DNA from 3 places in the Blautia caccae genome. Region 1 is predicted to be linked to each of the others. Evidence: riboswitches for the same ligand, from Rfam matches in the RefSeq annotation. Region 1 holds a riboswitch; each other region holds the start of a gene.
What was found. A riboswitch is a leader RNA that binds a small molecule or an ion and turns the genes downstream of it on or off. The one in region 1 is predicted to bind cobalamin.
Positions count from the first base shown of each region.

Region 2: it holds a riboswitch for cobalamin, as region 1 does, so the genes downstream of both, nikB (nickel ABC transporter permease) here and WMO65_RS09645 (DUF2284 domain-containing protein) in region 1, are expected to answer to the same signal.
Region 3: it holds a riboswitch for cobalamin, as region 1 does, so the genes downstream of both, WMO65_RS09010 (energy-coupling factor ABC transporter permease) here and WMO65_RS09645 (DUF2284 domain-containing protein) in region 1, are expected to answer to the same signal.

Region 1 is NZ_JBBMFP010000007.1:133,224-138,181, forward strand. It holds gene srtB (class B sortase) at 1-428, shown strand, start outside; gene WMO65_RS09640 (adenosylcobinamide amidohydrolase) at 461-1,549, shown strand; cobalamin riboswitch at 1,624-1,814, shown strand; gene WMO65_RS09645 (DUF2284 domain-containing protein) at 2,154-2,705, shown strand; gene WMO65_RS09650 (LacI family DNA-binding transcriptional regulator) at 2,972-4,000, shown strand; gene WMO65_RS09655 (uroporphyrinogen decarboxylase family protein) at 4,175-4,958, shown strand, end outside.
Region 2 is NZ_JBBMFP010000016.1:53,998-58,955, forward strand. It holds gene WMO65_RS17005 (glycoside hydrolase family 13 protein) at 1-537, shown strand, start outside; gene WMO65_RS17010 (AraC family transcriptional regulator) at 771-1,700, opposite strand; tRNA gene WMO65_RS17015 (tRNA-Leu) at 2,113-2,198, opposite strand; tRNA gene WMO65_RS17020 (tRNA-Tyr) at 2,234-2,315, opposite strand; cobalamin riboswitch at 2,512-2,691, shown strand; gene nikB (nickel ABC transporter permease) at 2,880-3,818, shown strand; gene nikC (nickel transporter permease) at 3,820-4,644, shown strand; gene WMO65_RS17035 (ABC transporter substrate-binding protein) at 4,665-4,958, shown strand, end outside.
Region 3 is NZ_JBBMFP010000006.1:220,659-225,616, forward strand. It holds gene hemA (glutamyl-tRNA reductase) at 1-1,116, opposite strand, end outside; cobalamin riboswitch at 1,350-1,530, shown strand; gene WMO65_RS09010 (energy-coupling factor ABC transporter permease) at 1,729-2,475, shown strand; gene WMO65_RS09015 (energy-coupling factor ABC transporter substrate-binding protein) at 2,477-2,776, shown strand; gene cbiQ (cobalt ECF transporter T component CbiQ) at 2,806-3,582, shown strand; partial or broken gene WMO65_RS09025 (energy-coupling factor ABC transporter ATP-binding protein) at 3,579-4,181, shown strand; gene WMO65_RS09030 (sirohydrochlorin cobaltochelatase) at 4,455-4,958, shown strand, end outside.

The sequences.
Region 1 (4,958 bases):
TTTCCGGGGATAAGAACGCGGTGGGAAGTATTTTTCTGGATGCGTACGGAAATAAGGATTTTTCAGATGCAAATACCTTCATCTTCGGCCACAACATGAGGGATGGCTCCATGTTCGGCAGTATGAAGAACATACGGGATGAGGGGACCGTCAAAGAGAACCCGTATTTCTGGATCTATACAGCGGATGGCTGGAGCAGATACCGGATATTCTCCTATCATGATGCCAACGCCACAAAAAAAGATATGGCATTCCAGATCAAGTTTGAAAACGAGCAGGCGCATCAGCAGTTTCTGCAGACCATACTGGACGCTTCAGAAGAGAAGCTGGGTGTGGAAGTGACGATCAAGGATAAAGTGGTGACCCTGGCCACCTGTACCAGTGACGCATCCGTAAGGCTTGTCATTCACGGGGTACGGAAGGATTAAAAAGTATAAGGACGGCGAAAAGGAAAAGATATATGATGCAGGATAAAAGGTTTCTGCCCGGCAAAGGGGATAAACTCTATAGAGATGAAAAATATATTGCCGCGGTTTTCGGAGGAAAAAGGAAGGTTCTGAGCACCTCGCCCCAGAACGGGGGATTGAGGACAGACTTAAAAGCTGTATATAATTATGACGGCGGACAGGAGGGAGAAAAGGAGATACGGCTTGAGGGAGGGACCTATGAAAGTCATATGCGTTATGTCTCTGACAGCATCATAGGTTTGTCAGCGGACTCGTCATCAGGTATTATGACAGCCGCCTCTATGAAAAATGCCTCTTATGTCAGGACACAGTACAGGGATATTGCCGTCAGTGTGATCGCAACAGGCGGTATTGAAGTCAACGGCGGGCGTGCAGGGGACCGGGCATCCTGGTACGAGAAGGACGGGGCCTGGGTGGACCTGGACGGGGAATGCAGGCATACACTGGGAACAATCAATCTTATGATCTTCCTGAATGCGGACCTGACAGACGGAGCCATTGCCAAGGCCCTGATAACCTGTACAGAGGCAAAAACAGCCGCGATTCAGGAGCTGTGCATAGCCAGCAGATATTCCCACGGGCTCGCCACGGGTTCCGGTACAGACGGCACGATCATTGTGGCTGACATGGAGTCTGATTTTAAGATCACGGAGACGGGCGCACACAGCAAAATAGGAGAAATGATAGGATGTGCGGTGAAAGAGGCTGTGATGGAATCCCTGTTTCTGCAGACCGGCGCAGGTGCCAGGATGCAGCACAATGTCTTCCGAAGGCTGGAGAGATTCTGCATAACGGCAGATGCGGCAGCCTCCCGTGCTGTGGAGACGGGCGTCATAGAGCCGTCAGAACAGGCGGATTTTAAGCGGCAGGCAGAAGAGTGGGCCGGCTGCGGAGATGCAGTTTCATGGGCCGCTCTTGAAGCGCATCTGCTGGATGAGAGGGAGTGGGGGATGCTGAAGGAAAGGGAAGTGCTGGATGCGGAGAGGAAGCTTCTGTGTGCATTCGGGATGGACAGTCCCCGTATGGGAGAGGATGCTGTTCTCATGGATCATATTATTTTTGCGATTAAAGAAAGAATATGAGCCGGAAGAATTGACAGATACCGGCCATTGTGCTAAAGTAATCATGTGTATAAATTCCATATCAGCTTGCCAAGTGCATCAGGATTTAGTTTTGCCCTCTTTTAGAAAATCCTGGTGAAAAGGGAATCAGGTGTAAGTCCTGGACGATCCGGTCACTGTGAGCGGGGAGCGAAGCGCATAAGTCCATTGTATAAGAGATTATATGAGAAGGAGCGCCGAACGAAGATCCGTGAGTCAGGAAACCTGCTTGGATGAGTAAAAGGTTGAGACTTCCGAAGAAAGTTTTCCATCCATTATGTTATTTGATATGGAATGCCTGCTTAGAACGTGAACGAAACGGGAACCTGTGTGAGGAATTTATGCATCCATGAAAAGCAGGAGGAGCCCAAGAGACGATTTTGCTTCTATATGTTTTATCCTCCGCACCCCAAATGTATAGATTGGTCTGACATCATCCGCTCATGGGCCTCCTGCAGGTAAAGGAAATAGTGTTAGAAGCTGCTGCGGGATAACTGCCTGTCAGCAGCTTTATTTATGACAGGGACAGCCGGCAGAGCGTCCGTGCGAGACAGACCGGAGGGATTCAGAAGGGAGAATCAGTAATATGCGTGAAGAAGATTTGATTGCAGTCGCTGAGGATGCGGGGTTTGCGAAAGCCGCCGTAATGAACACGGAAGATTTAGAATTTGAACATGAGTTCCGCAAGTTCTGCGAACAGAACGACTGTGGAAATTATGGCAATAACTATGGATGTCCACCCTACTGCGGAACCCCCGAAGAGATGGAGAACAGAGTTATGCAGTACCGCCAGGCGGTAGTTTTCCAGTCCAGAACACCTGTTAACAACATCTTTGATGATGCGGAGACAAAACAAATCAAGAAGATACACACCCGGATGACACTGCGCACAGTAGAAGAACTCAAGAGAAGAGGACTGGATGAGGACGGCATGTTCGTCATGTGCGGACCCTGCAACCTGTGCGACGCATGTAATATGCCGGAAGGAAAACCATGCGTGCAGGAGCAGAATCGTTTTTCCTGTCTGTCTGCGTATTGTATAGATGCGGCGAAGATGGCGAAACACTGCAATATGAATATGCAGTGGAATGGGGATGTGGTTTCGTTTTTTAGTATGTATCTTTTTGATAAAAAATAAGAAATAACGGATTGCAGAGAAGGTCAGATACGGAGCAGTCCGGACTGATAATTATATGAATATTAGATGGTACTTCGTAAATGGAGTACCATTTTTTTAATGTGTTTTGTATCATATCTGCTGATTGAGACAGAGCATTCCCCAAAATTAGTAAATATTCACGAAATTTAATGACAAATTTCGCATATTATAGACAATTGCCAAAAGCGATTGTATAGATTATAATACAATTATTAAACGTGCACGGACACGGTGTAGGAGAAACCATGAAAGTTACAATCCGAGAAGTCGCAGAAGCAGCGAATGTATCAAGAGGGACAGTGGACCGGGCCTTAAATCACAGGCCGGGTGTAAATCCGCAGGTAGCGGAAAGAATCATAAAAATAGCAGATGAGCTGGGGTATAAGCCCGATATGGCAGCCAGAACACTGGCAAATAAAAAGTATACCAAGACAATAGGAGTAATCCTTTGTTCGGAAGGCAATCCCTTTTTTAATGATGTTATCAATGGTGTCAACAACGCACTGGAGGAAATGGGGCACTTTGGAATACAGAATATTGTCAGAAAGATTAAAGGGTTTGACGCAGACCTTTTACTAAAAGAAATAGATGGACTTCTGGCAGAAAAAATATCCGGTCTTGTAATAACTCCGGTTAATTCCCAAAATGTGGCGCAGAAGATTCAGGATTTGGAAGACGCAAATATACCGGTAGTGACTATAAATACAGACATATCCAGTGTAAAACATCTTGCGTATGTGGGGTGCGATTATATAACCAGCGGATGTGTGGCAGGTGAACTGCTGGGTATGATGAGCAATGGATTCGAGGAACATGTCGCCCTGATCATCGGTTCCAGTATGGTCATGGCACAGGAGCAGCGTCTCAGGGGAATAAAGAAAACCCTGAAAAGAGATTACAGTAATATAACAGTGGAAGCAGTTATTGAGAATGACGACGATGACCAGAAATCATATGAACAGGTGAAAGCGCTGCTGAAAGAGAAGCCTGAACTGACTACGATCTGTTTTGCATCAGCAGGTGTGGAGGGTGGTATAAAGGCCGTCCGTGAGTCGGACTGCGGAAGAAAGCTCCGTATAGTAACGTATGACCTTACGGATATTGTGCGGGAAAATTTGAAATCCGGTGTTGTCTCAGCCACCATTTGTCAGGAGCCCTTCAGGCAGGGATTTCTGGGAGTTGAAATTTTAGGGCGTTATCTTTTATATGGCACAAAACCAAAGGAATCTACAATAAAGACGCATATATTTATAGCAACAAAATATAACTTATGAAAATTTCTCTTTATCCGATCAAGGGTAAAGAGAAAAAATTTAACCTTTATCGTGCACGGACACGAAAGAAAAGATTAGTTTTAAGCGTATGCTTTTACTAATAAATTTCAAAGGGTTTTATGAAACTCGAGATAGTAAAATTCTTTGATGAACTACATTGGAGGAGGAAGAAAAATGGCAACCAGCAGAGAAAGGCTGAATCAGACACTGAATCATATTGAGCCGGAAGAAGTGGTCGTAGATATGGGGTCGACACCAATTACCGGAATCAATGCAAATGCTCTTGACCGGTTAAGGAGGGCACTGGGCCTGGAGGAAAAAAGAGTAAAGATCAACGAACCTCTTCAGTTATTGGGGGAAGTGGAAGAGGATGTTCGTCAGAAACTGCATCTTGACTGTGTGGAAGTATCCACAGGCATGAACATGTTCGGATTTTCCAATTCGGGCCGTAAGCCCTGGGTATTGCAGTCCGGTCTTGCAGTTGATGTTCCCTTGAATTTTAATACCACAGTAGATGAGACAGGTCGTACATATCTGTATCCCCAGGGGGATTTAAGCGTACCGCCATCCGGTATGATGCCAAAAGGGGGATTTTTCTTTGACAACATTACCAGAGGAAATATCGAGTTTGATGAAGACACAGACAGTGCGCGGGAGGATTTTAAGAATGACTTTGCTGTCATTACAGATGAACAACTGGATGAACTGAAACGGCAGTGTGACTATTACTATAACAATACAGATTACGGAATTGTTTACAGCGGTGCCATAGCCTCAATAGGTGATTTTGCAACGGTTCCCGGACCGAATGTGAAATATCCGAAAGGAATCAGGAACCTGTCAGATTTTATGATGGCTCATCATGTATGTCCGGACTATTTCCATGAGATTTTTGAGATGCAGGTGGAGACGGGATTAAAAAATGCAGAATTGATCCGCCAGGCCTGCGGTGACAAGA
Region 2 (4,958 bases), on a different contig from region 1:
GAGGCAGCAGGGCAGGACATCAACAAGGCAGTTTTCAGGGAAGCGGTAGTCATGCAGATGACATGGCCCGGTGCACCCACGATCTATTACGGAGATGAAGCCGGACTGTGCGGATTCACGGACCCGGACAACCGGAGAACATATCCCTGGGGCCGGGAGGACAGGGAACTGATCCAGTTCCACAGGGACATGATCGCCATTCACAAGGGGAACCGGGAGCTGATAGACGGCTCTTTAAAGTTCCTGGCAAATGATTACCAGCTTTTGTGCTACGGCAGATTTACGGACAGGGAAAAAACTGTGGTGGCTGTGAACAACAGTGACCAGACCAAGATGGTGGAGTTGTCTGTCTGGGAGCTGGGGATATCCAGGAGCAGGGAAGCGCGTTTTAAACAGCTCATCGTGACCGGTGACTTCGGCTATAGCCTGATTAAGAAGATTCATGTCTGTAAGGGCGGAGTTGTGCGGATGAGAGTGCCCTCCCACGGAGCCATGGTGATTAAATGTGTTGTGGATAAAGACAGAAGAAATGATTAAAAGCATACAAAAAGACCGGCTGAATGTGCCGGTCTTTTTATCATGTCGCATACCGGAATCGAACTATTACAGTTTCATCATCTGTGCAGATAACTATAATCTGTGCATGATTTAACTATTATTAGTAATTAATGGAATGAAAAACACTTTATATTTTGCAAGTAATTCACGTTTTAATTTCTAAAGAGAACTGGGGCTGCCCCACATATTGCAGAGCAGCCCATTCACGTTTGCTATACCTTTTTCTTTACTGCATACCACAGTTCAACGTAGCCCATATCGGAATCCCCGCCGTAAATCTCAAAGTTCATACCATTCACCTGCTCATATTCAGCGGTAGGAAGCCATTCAGAAAAAAAACGCTTATGCAAGTTATTTACAACTTCGACAACATTATCCCATTTAAACTTTTCAGACGGAAATATTACCCATGTGCTGGCAGGTATATTCGCAACTGTATATCCGTCAACCTTGCTGTTTTTATTTCTGAATGCACACTGCATATATGCGAATGTCCCGGGTTCCGTTTGTTTATAATCACATACCCCATGTACCTTGCATAAGCCGGGGCTGACAAACAGAGGTAAATCACCGGCATCTGCCGCAAGTTTTTCATATGCACCGTTCACGTAATTTTGATTCCAAAGCTCATGAGGATTGTTTGGGTGTACAGCGTTATCATGCAGAATATCTGCATTAACACCTATTCCATCTGTATTAAAAATACCCTCGTAGCCAAAAACCTGAAATGCCTCTTTGTTTTCAATGCGATAATCCATTCTTTTCTCTCCTTTGACTGAAATTTGGAAAGAAATTCTTGGGTATGCTTTAAGTGTTACACCACCAGCGCGCGCTTCCGTCGGTGTAACCCCGTGGAGTGTTCGAAACGCGCGTGAAAATGAAACCGGCGAATCGTAACCATACTTTAAAGCGAGATCAATCACTTTGATATTGCCACCTTGCTGCAGTTCCATTGCTGCCATCGTCAGCCTCCTTCTGCGAATGTATTCCGTTAGCGAAATATCGGTAATAAATGAAAACATCCGAGAGAAGTTATAAATTGAACAACAGGCAATTCGTGCCAGCACTTCTTGATCAATCTCACCTGTCAGGTTATTCTCCACATACGCGAGTGCCAAATCCATACGGGTTAATAAATCCAAAAATCTCCCTCCCTTCAAACAAAGTATACTCAATATATAAATTGCTGTCGCAACATTTTAAGCCGAGTATTGTATAATTCTATATTTATATCATACCATAGAAAAAATATCTGGAACATATCTATTATTAATATTTAACGAACCACGCTTACCTGAGCCATGTTCTGCTGGTGCGGTATCCGGGAGACGGACACAGGCACAAAGGAAACGGGGCTAAAGCGTATCAGAATCCACGATCTACACTATAGTTGTGCCACACTGCTCTATGCAAATGGTGTGGATATGAAATTCATACAGTAATAGCTTTGATATAGTACGCAACTATAGGTAATTTCTCTGTAGTCACTGTTGCGGCAGTTATACAACACAAAAAAGACTCAAACAATTACTTGTTTAAGCCTTTCCTGATTACTGCCGCAGACCGGAATCGAACCGGTACGGGTATCACTACCCACGGGATTTTAAGTCCCGGGCGTCTGCCAGTTCCGCCACTGCGGCAAAAGATATCGGATAGGCGAACCTATCCGATAAAATGGACGGTGGTGGATTCGAACCACCGAAGCAATTTGCAGCAGATTTACAGTCTGTCCCCTTTGGCCACTCGGGAAACCGTCCATGTTTTATTTAGATATGTCAGTTCTCTCTGACAAGATATTATTATAACAGATTTTTTCCAGATTGCAAGGGCTTTTTCGGTATTTATTTGAAATGAAGCGGATAGATAATGGATGGGAAATTTTTATCTATAACAAATTGTGATGTATAAAAAGTTGCAATCCATAAATATTCAAGTATAATAAAGACTTAGAGATTGATCATACAGGATATAAGTTGCTATTGCAGCATGAAAAGAGAAACCGGTGCAAGTCCGGTACGGTCCCGCCACTGTGACAGGGAGCGCTCAGATGTTATGCCACTGGACAGAAGTCCGGGAAGGTATCCGGGTGCGCTGAACTGAAGTCAGGAGAACTGCTTATATCTTTAAGATGTTTCGCACGGCTGATGGGAACTCTTGAAATAAGGGCAGGATTCTGCATTTTTTAGGTAAATTTTGAGAGTTAGGGACAGTCTGTGTATCGGGCTGTCCTTTTTTGATGCGCAGAAGGAACGCGGCTGCATCCGGCAGCGATGCGGACCGCAGATATCTCAGAGCTGTTAATAGCAATGGAGGTGAAAAGGTTGAACAAGAAAAACACAGGCAGAAGGCTGGTCCAGATTGTGATCGTACTGATGGGGATCAGTTTTTTTACATTTGGACTCACCTATCTGTCGCCGGGGGATCCGGCGGAGATCATGTTAACAGAGTGCGGCAATGTGCCCACGCCGGAACTTCTGGAAAAGACAAGGGCTGAACTGGGACTCGACAAACCGTTTCTGGTGCAGTACGGAACCTGGCTGAAGGGAGTGATGACCGGAGATATGGGAACTTCTTATTCTATGAAGGTTCCCGTGGTGGACAAACTGGTATCCTGTTTCCGGCCCACACTGGAACTGGCGCTGGCTTCTCTGGTCATCATGGTGCTGATATCCGTTCCGCTGGGAATCTTATCAGCAGTCTGCCGGAATAAATGGGTGGACTATCTGGTGCGGGCGCTGACCTTCCTTGGAGTATCGGTTCCGAACTTCTGGATCGGACTGATCCTTCTGAGTATATTCGGTGTGACGCTGCGGTGGGTAACCGTTTCCGGGGGAAGCACGGATTTCAAATCCCTGATCCTTCCCGCCGTGACTTTGGCTATTGCCATGTCCGCAAAATACACAAGACAGGTGAGGATAGCTGTTCTGGAGGAACTGAACCAGGATTATGTGACGGGTGCCCGCATGCGGGGAATCAGGGAGCGAACAATTCTGTGGAAGCATGTGCTGCCAAATGCCATGCTGCCGCTGGTGACCCTGCTGGGTCTTTCCCTGGGAAGTCTTCTGGGAGGAACCGCAGTGGTGGAGATCATTTACAACTGGCCGGGCATGGGCAGTATGGCGGTAAAAGCCATTTCCTGCAGGGATTATCCCCTGGTACAGGGCTATGTGCTGTGGATCGCACTGCTCTACATGGGAATCAATCTGCTGGTTGACCTTTCCTATACCCGTCTGGATCCCAGATTAAAGGAGGAGCGGTGATTTGAAGGTATTAAGATTTTTGAAGAACAACAAACAGTTTACCGTCTTTCTTCTTCTGGCCCTGGCAATTGCGGCAATAGCTGTCTTTGCGCCCTGGATCGCTCCGCGGGACCCCTATGATGCTGTGATGAGTGATTCTCTAAAGGAGCCGGGGAGCACTTATGTCTGGGGAACCGACAAGCTGGGGAGGGACGTGCTCTCCAGAGTTATATACGGAACCAGGTCATCCCTGACCATGACGCTGTGTCTGGTGGCGGTCATCTTTGTGGTGGGGACTGCTTTTGGAATTCTGGCGGGATATTTTGGCGGAGCTGTGGACGCTGTGATCATGCGGATTGCGGATATGATGATCTCCTTTCCCGGTCTGGTGCTGGCAATCGCCATAGCAGGTCTTCTGGGGCCCAATATGGTAAATGCCGTTATTGCCATCTCGGCTGTGAGCTGGACAAAATATGCCAGACTTGCCCGCAGTATGGTCCTGAAGATCAAACAGAACCTGTATATTGAGGCGGCTGTTGTAACAGGAACGAAAAGGGGCAGCATAATTATGAAATATGTGATCCCCAACATGATCACAACCATGGTGGTGACAGCAGCCACAGATATTGGGACCATGATGCTGGAGTTGGCATCCCTGTCCTTTTTGGGATTCGGGGCGCAGGCGCCCACCCCGGAATGGGGGCTGATGCTCAATGAGGGCAGAACCTACATATCCAAAGCCCCCTGGCTGATGATCTATCCCGGCATTGCCATTGTAGTCGTTGTGGTCGTCTTCAATATGCTGGGCGACAGTATCCGGGATATCCTGGACCCAAAACAAGAGTAAAACAGAAGGAGAAAAGAGATATGGATCAATTTTACAGAAAAATCATGTGTGCCCTGCTGGCGGGAAGTCTTGCAGCGGGATTGCTGGCAGGCTGCGGAAACAGCGCCGGGGAAAAGGCGGATACAGAGGATACGGCAGCTTCCGGGGAGAACTCCGCCTTAGATAAAACAGGCGGAGACGGCGGTGAGATCACCATAGGCGTTACAAGCTTTGCGGATACTCTGGAGCCTACAGAGCAGTATTTCAGCTGGGTGGTGTCCAGATACGGAGTCGGGGAGACGCTGGTGCGTTTTGATGAAAACGGCGAGATCATG
Region 3 (4,958 bases), on a different contig from region 1:
AATGGCTTTCAGGAGTTTTTCCCTGTCACTGTCCTCCATGGGCGTCTTTTTTAAGATTTTCAGAATCCGCGCGTTCAGATCCTCCACTGCCTCTGTCTTGATATCCTGGATTCTCGGAAATACATCGCGCCCTGAAAACCAATTATAAAATTCCGACATCTGCTCATCCAAAATGGCCCCCGCCTTCTGCATGCTGGCCCGGAGTCTTGGGGAGGCAGCATCGATCTTGAAGCTGTCAATGTCATAGAGCGTCACATTCTGCAGCTCTCCCACCTCCGGGTCAATATCTCTTGGCACAGCCAGGTCGATCAGTATCACATGATGGGGAACCTCTGCGTTTTCAAAAAGCTCTTTTGTTATGGTGCAGTTCGGGCTGGCTGTGGCGGATACCACCAGATCACATTTTGGCAGCAGTTCCATTCTGTCGCCGTAGTTGATACGCTCACACCCCTGGGGAATGGTCACAATGCCGCTCCGGTACTGACGGACGGTCACGGTCACATCAGCGCCTGCTTCTTTCAGAGCCAGTGCTGTCACCTTTCCCATCTCCCCGTTGCCGATGACCATGCAGGTTTTTCCCTGAATGGAAAATCCCTGGTTTTCCAGCCTGTCAATGGCCTGATGGATGACAGAGGTATTGGCCCTTGAAAATACCACTTCTGTCTTAACCTTCTTCGCCGCCGTCACTGCCATCCGAAAAAGCACCTCCAGCACACCGTCCGTACAGTAGGCATCCCTGGAAAGAGTCAGTGCGTCCTTCACCTGGGTAATGATCTGGTCCTCCGCCAGAATCTGGGATTTCAGGCCGCTGGTCAGATAAAACAGATGCTCCACAGCCTCCCTTCCTTCCCTTGTGATAAAATACTCCCGGTATTCCTCCTCGGGAACTTCTTTTTCTCTGCATAAAAAGCTAAGAAGGGACCCCTCCCAGTCTTCCTGCACACTGGCCCAGATCTCCATCCGGTTGCAGGTCGACAAAATAATACACCCTAAGATGTCCCTGTCTTCTTTCAGACGCTCCATAGCGCTCACCGCATTTTTTTTGGTGAAAGAAAATCTGGCCCGGACATCTACGGATGCTCTGCTGTGATCAATTCCAATCATGGAAATACTCATAGTTCCTACACTCCATATCTTTCGTTTCCGTTTTTTAGATGCCGCGGTCATAAAATATGACTGTTCCAAATCTTATACGGCACCTGCTGTTTTTTCATATTAGCACAGAATGAAAACGGGTGCAACATCTTGTTCCCCGTATACCCGGCAGGAAGATCTGGTGCCATAATAGTTTTCTGATTTTTCTTGTCGAATTCAATTGACAAAAAACTTCCGGGGAGATACAATAATCACAGAATTGAGTGTGCACAGGTGTCCGCTTTTGCGGAAGAATAGGAAAGTTGAGTTAAAAGCTCACACGGTCACGCCGCTGTGAGGGAAGAGCTGCATTTTATAATGTCACTGGGAAACTGGGAAGGCAAAATGCAGCGATGAGGCCCGAGTCAGAAGACCTGCCTGTCACAAACGATTTACACAATGGTTACGAACGATGGCCTTGTGTAAGAACAGGCGGATACGGCATTTATTCTTTGTATAAAGTCACCTGCCCCGCGTTTGTTCTTCTGATGGCCTGTCGGTATTTCTGCCGCCAGGTTTTTTTATACCCTTTTTGGCCTTTTGCCGGTTAAAGGGTAAGGCTTTATTACTCGATCAGAAGGAGGAAAAGACAAAATGAGTAAGAAACAGAAAAAAATCATTGTACTGGCAAGCATGTTCGCACTGACCTTTGGTATCGTGCCCAACGTCAGCGCCATGCACATCATGGAAGGTTATCTTCCCGGAGGGTTCTGCATCGCATGGGGTGTCATCTGCGTACCATTCCTGATCGCAGGATTCATGTCCATCAAGAAAACCCTGAATGAACACAGAAACCTGATCACCCTGCTGGCAATGTCAGGAGCGTTCGTGTTCGTTATCTCATCTCTGAAGATCCCGTCAGTGACAGGAAGCTGTTCCCATATGACAGGAACCGGACTGGGAGCCATCCTTTTCGGTCCCAGCGCAGTTTCTATTCTGGGTATTATCGTGCTGCTCTTCCAGGCAATCCTGCTGGCACACGGCGGACTCACCACACTGGGCGCCAATACTTTTTCCATGGCCATCGCAGGACCTTTTGTATCCTACGGAATTTTCTTCGTATGTAAAAAATGCAGGGTAAACAAGCATATTTCCATTTTCCTTGCAGCAACTCTGGGTGATTTATTTACATACTGCGTTACTGCTGTTCAGATGGCCCTGGCTCATCATGCAGATACCACGATCATGGGCGCCATGGGAAAATTCCTGCTGGTGTTCGCACCCACACAGTTACCTCTGGCAATTATCGAAGGCATCATCACAGTTCTTATTATCATGGGTCTTGAAACCTATGCGAAACCGGAACTTCGTACCATCGGTTTTTTAAAGGAGGCAAAGTAATATGAAAAAAACAGTGATCGGATTATTAGTTGTGATTCTCTTAATTGCGTTTGTTCCGCTTTTTGCATTAAAAGATGCAGAATTCGGCGGCTCTGATGATGCCGGCAGCCAGGTAGTTGAGGAAGTGGATTCCGGCTTCCAGCCCATCGCGGAACCGCTCCTTGAAAAAATGCTTGGCCGCGAGCTTCCGGGCGAAGTGGAAAGTCTTCTGTTCTGCGTACAGTCTTCCATCGGAGTGGGCATTCTGGCCTTCTTTATGGGACGTTTTGTAGAAAGAAAGAAGCTGGGAAAAGGCGAATGATACTTTTCATCCGGCGAAAGGAGTAACTTATGATAACCATTGATAAGCTTTGCTATACTTCCAAGCTTAGATATGAAAATGCCGGTGAAAAGTTTGCGTTTGCGATGATTACACTTCTTTTTTGTGTAATGAGTCGTTCCATCGTGGTCGCATGCATTGTTTTAGCAGTTACAGGGATTCTCACCGTTTATAAGGGGGGAATCCCTTTTTCCCGCTATCTGCACTTTATGACTGTGCCGCTGGCTTTCCTGATTCTGAGCACCATTGCCATTGTTCTGAATGTAAAGCACGAACCGCTGGACCTGTTTGCCATCCCAATCGGGAGCTTATATCTCACAGGAAGTCTGGATGCCCTGCTCTACGCTCTGCAGTTGATCCTGACGGCACTTTCCGCAGTCTCCTGCCTGTATTTTCTGTCCATGACAACACCTATGCCGGACATCTTAAATGTACTGGGAAAGCTCCACTGTCCCAAACTGATGATCGAGCTTATGCTGCTCATCTACCGGTTCATCTTCGTGCTGCTGGACACTGCGTATTATATTTCCACATCACAGAACAGCCGCCTTGGAAACAGGGATTACAGGACAAGCTTAAAGTCCTTCGGCTCCCTTGGCTCTGTTTTGATGATTCGGGCAGTAAAGCGCTCCAATGCCCTCTACAGTGCCATGGAAGCACGCTGCTATGACGGCACCATCCATGTTTTGAATGAAACCTATCCTCCTAAGAAAAAAGTGATTGTGTGGATTGTTTTATTTGAAATCTTTTTATTTTCCATCATGATCTGGAGGAGGTTCTTCACATGAACAATGACATTATACTGAAAGCAGAGAATTTATATTTTTCTTATGACGATGAAAATTCCCATTCGTTAAACGGTCTCAGTCTGGAAATCAAACGCGGACAAAAAGTTGCGTTTATGGGTTCCAACGGTTCCGGAAAATCCACTTTCTTTTTATGCTGCAACGGCATTCACCGCCCCTCCTCCGGTACCCTGTACTTTGACGGAGAACCGGTCACCTATGACAAGAAGGGACTCTTAAAACTGCGCAGCAAGGTAGGAATCGTATTCCAGGACCCTGACAACCAGCTCTTCTCAGCCAGTGTATACCAGGAAATCTCCTTTGGCATCCTGAATCTGGGTGTGTCCGAGGAGGATGCAAAAAAAGAGGTGGAGGAGGTTATTGATCATCTGGAGATCACACCTTTCCGCCACAAGCCTACCCACTCCCTAAGCGGAGGGCAGAAAAAACAGGTCTCGATTGCAGACATCCTTGTTATGCATCCGGATATTATCATTTTAGATGAACCGGCAGCGGCCCTGGACCCCAAACACACCACCATGGTCAACCACATCGTCAATCGTCTGACAGAGGCCGGGATCACCGTTCTCATGGCCACCCATGATGTGAATTATGCTTATGAGTGGGCAGATGAGATCATGCTTTTTCATGAGGGAAAGGTTCTCATGCACGGCACCCCCGCTGATGTATTCAGCAACAAGGCAGTCCTCGCCCGGACGAACCTGGAACCGCCTGCTGTTCTGGAGCTGTTTGACAGTCTGTGTATGAAGGGCATTTTAAAACCCACACTGCCTGTCCCCAAAAATCTGAAGACTCTGGAAAAATACATCGCAGATGTCAATATGAATACTACACATTACGGAGGAATATTACCAGTGAACACAGAGACAAAGAAAGCAATCCTGGCAGTCAGCTTCGGCACCAGCCATGAGGACACCAGAAAGGTCACCATTGACGCCATTGAAGATTCCATGAGACAGGCATTTCCCGAATACCCTGTCTACCGGGCATGGACCAGCAAAATGATCATACGGAAGCTGAAAAACCGTGACAACATTATTGTCCCCACAGTAAAGGAGGCCATGGAGCAGATGGCAGCCGACGGCATCACGGATGTGCTGGTACAGCCCACCCATGTGATCAACGGCATTGAAAATGACCGAATGAAGGAGGACGCCCTCTCCTTCCGGGATTCCTTCCACTCCATTTCTTTCGGAGATCCGCTGCTCACCACAGAGGATGACAGCCATAAAGTGATCGCTGCCATCGCCCGGGAATTTTCCCATATTACAAAGGATCAGGCACTGGTATTCATGGGACACGGCACCACACATTTTGCCAACTCCATCTATGCGGCTCTTGATTACACGTTCAAGGAT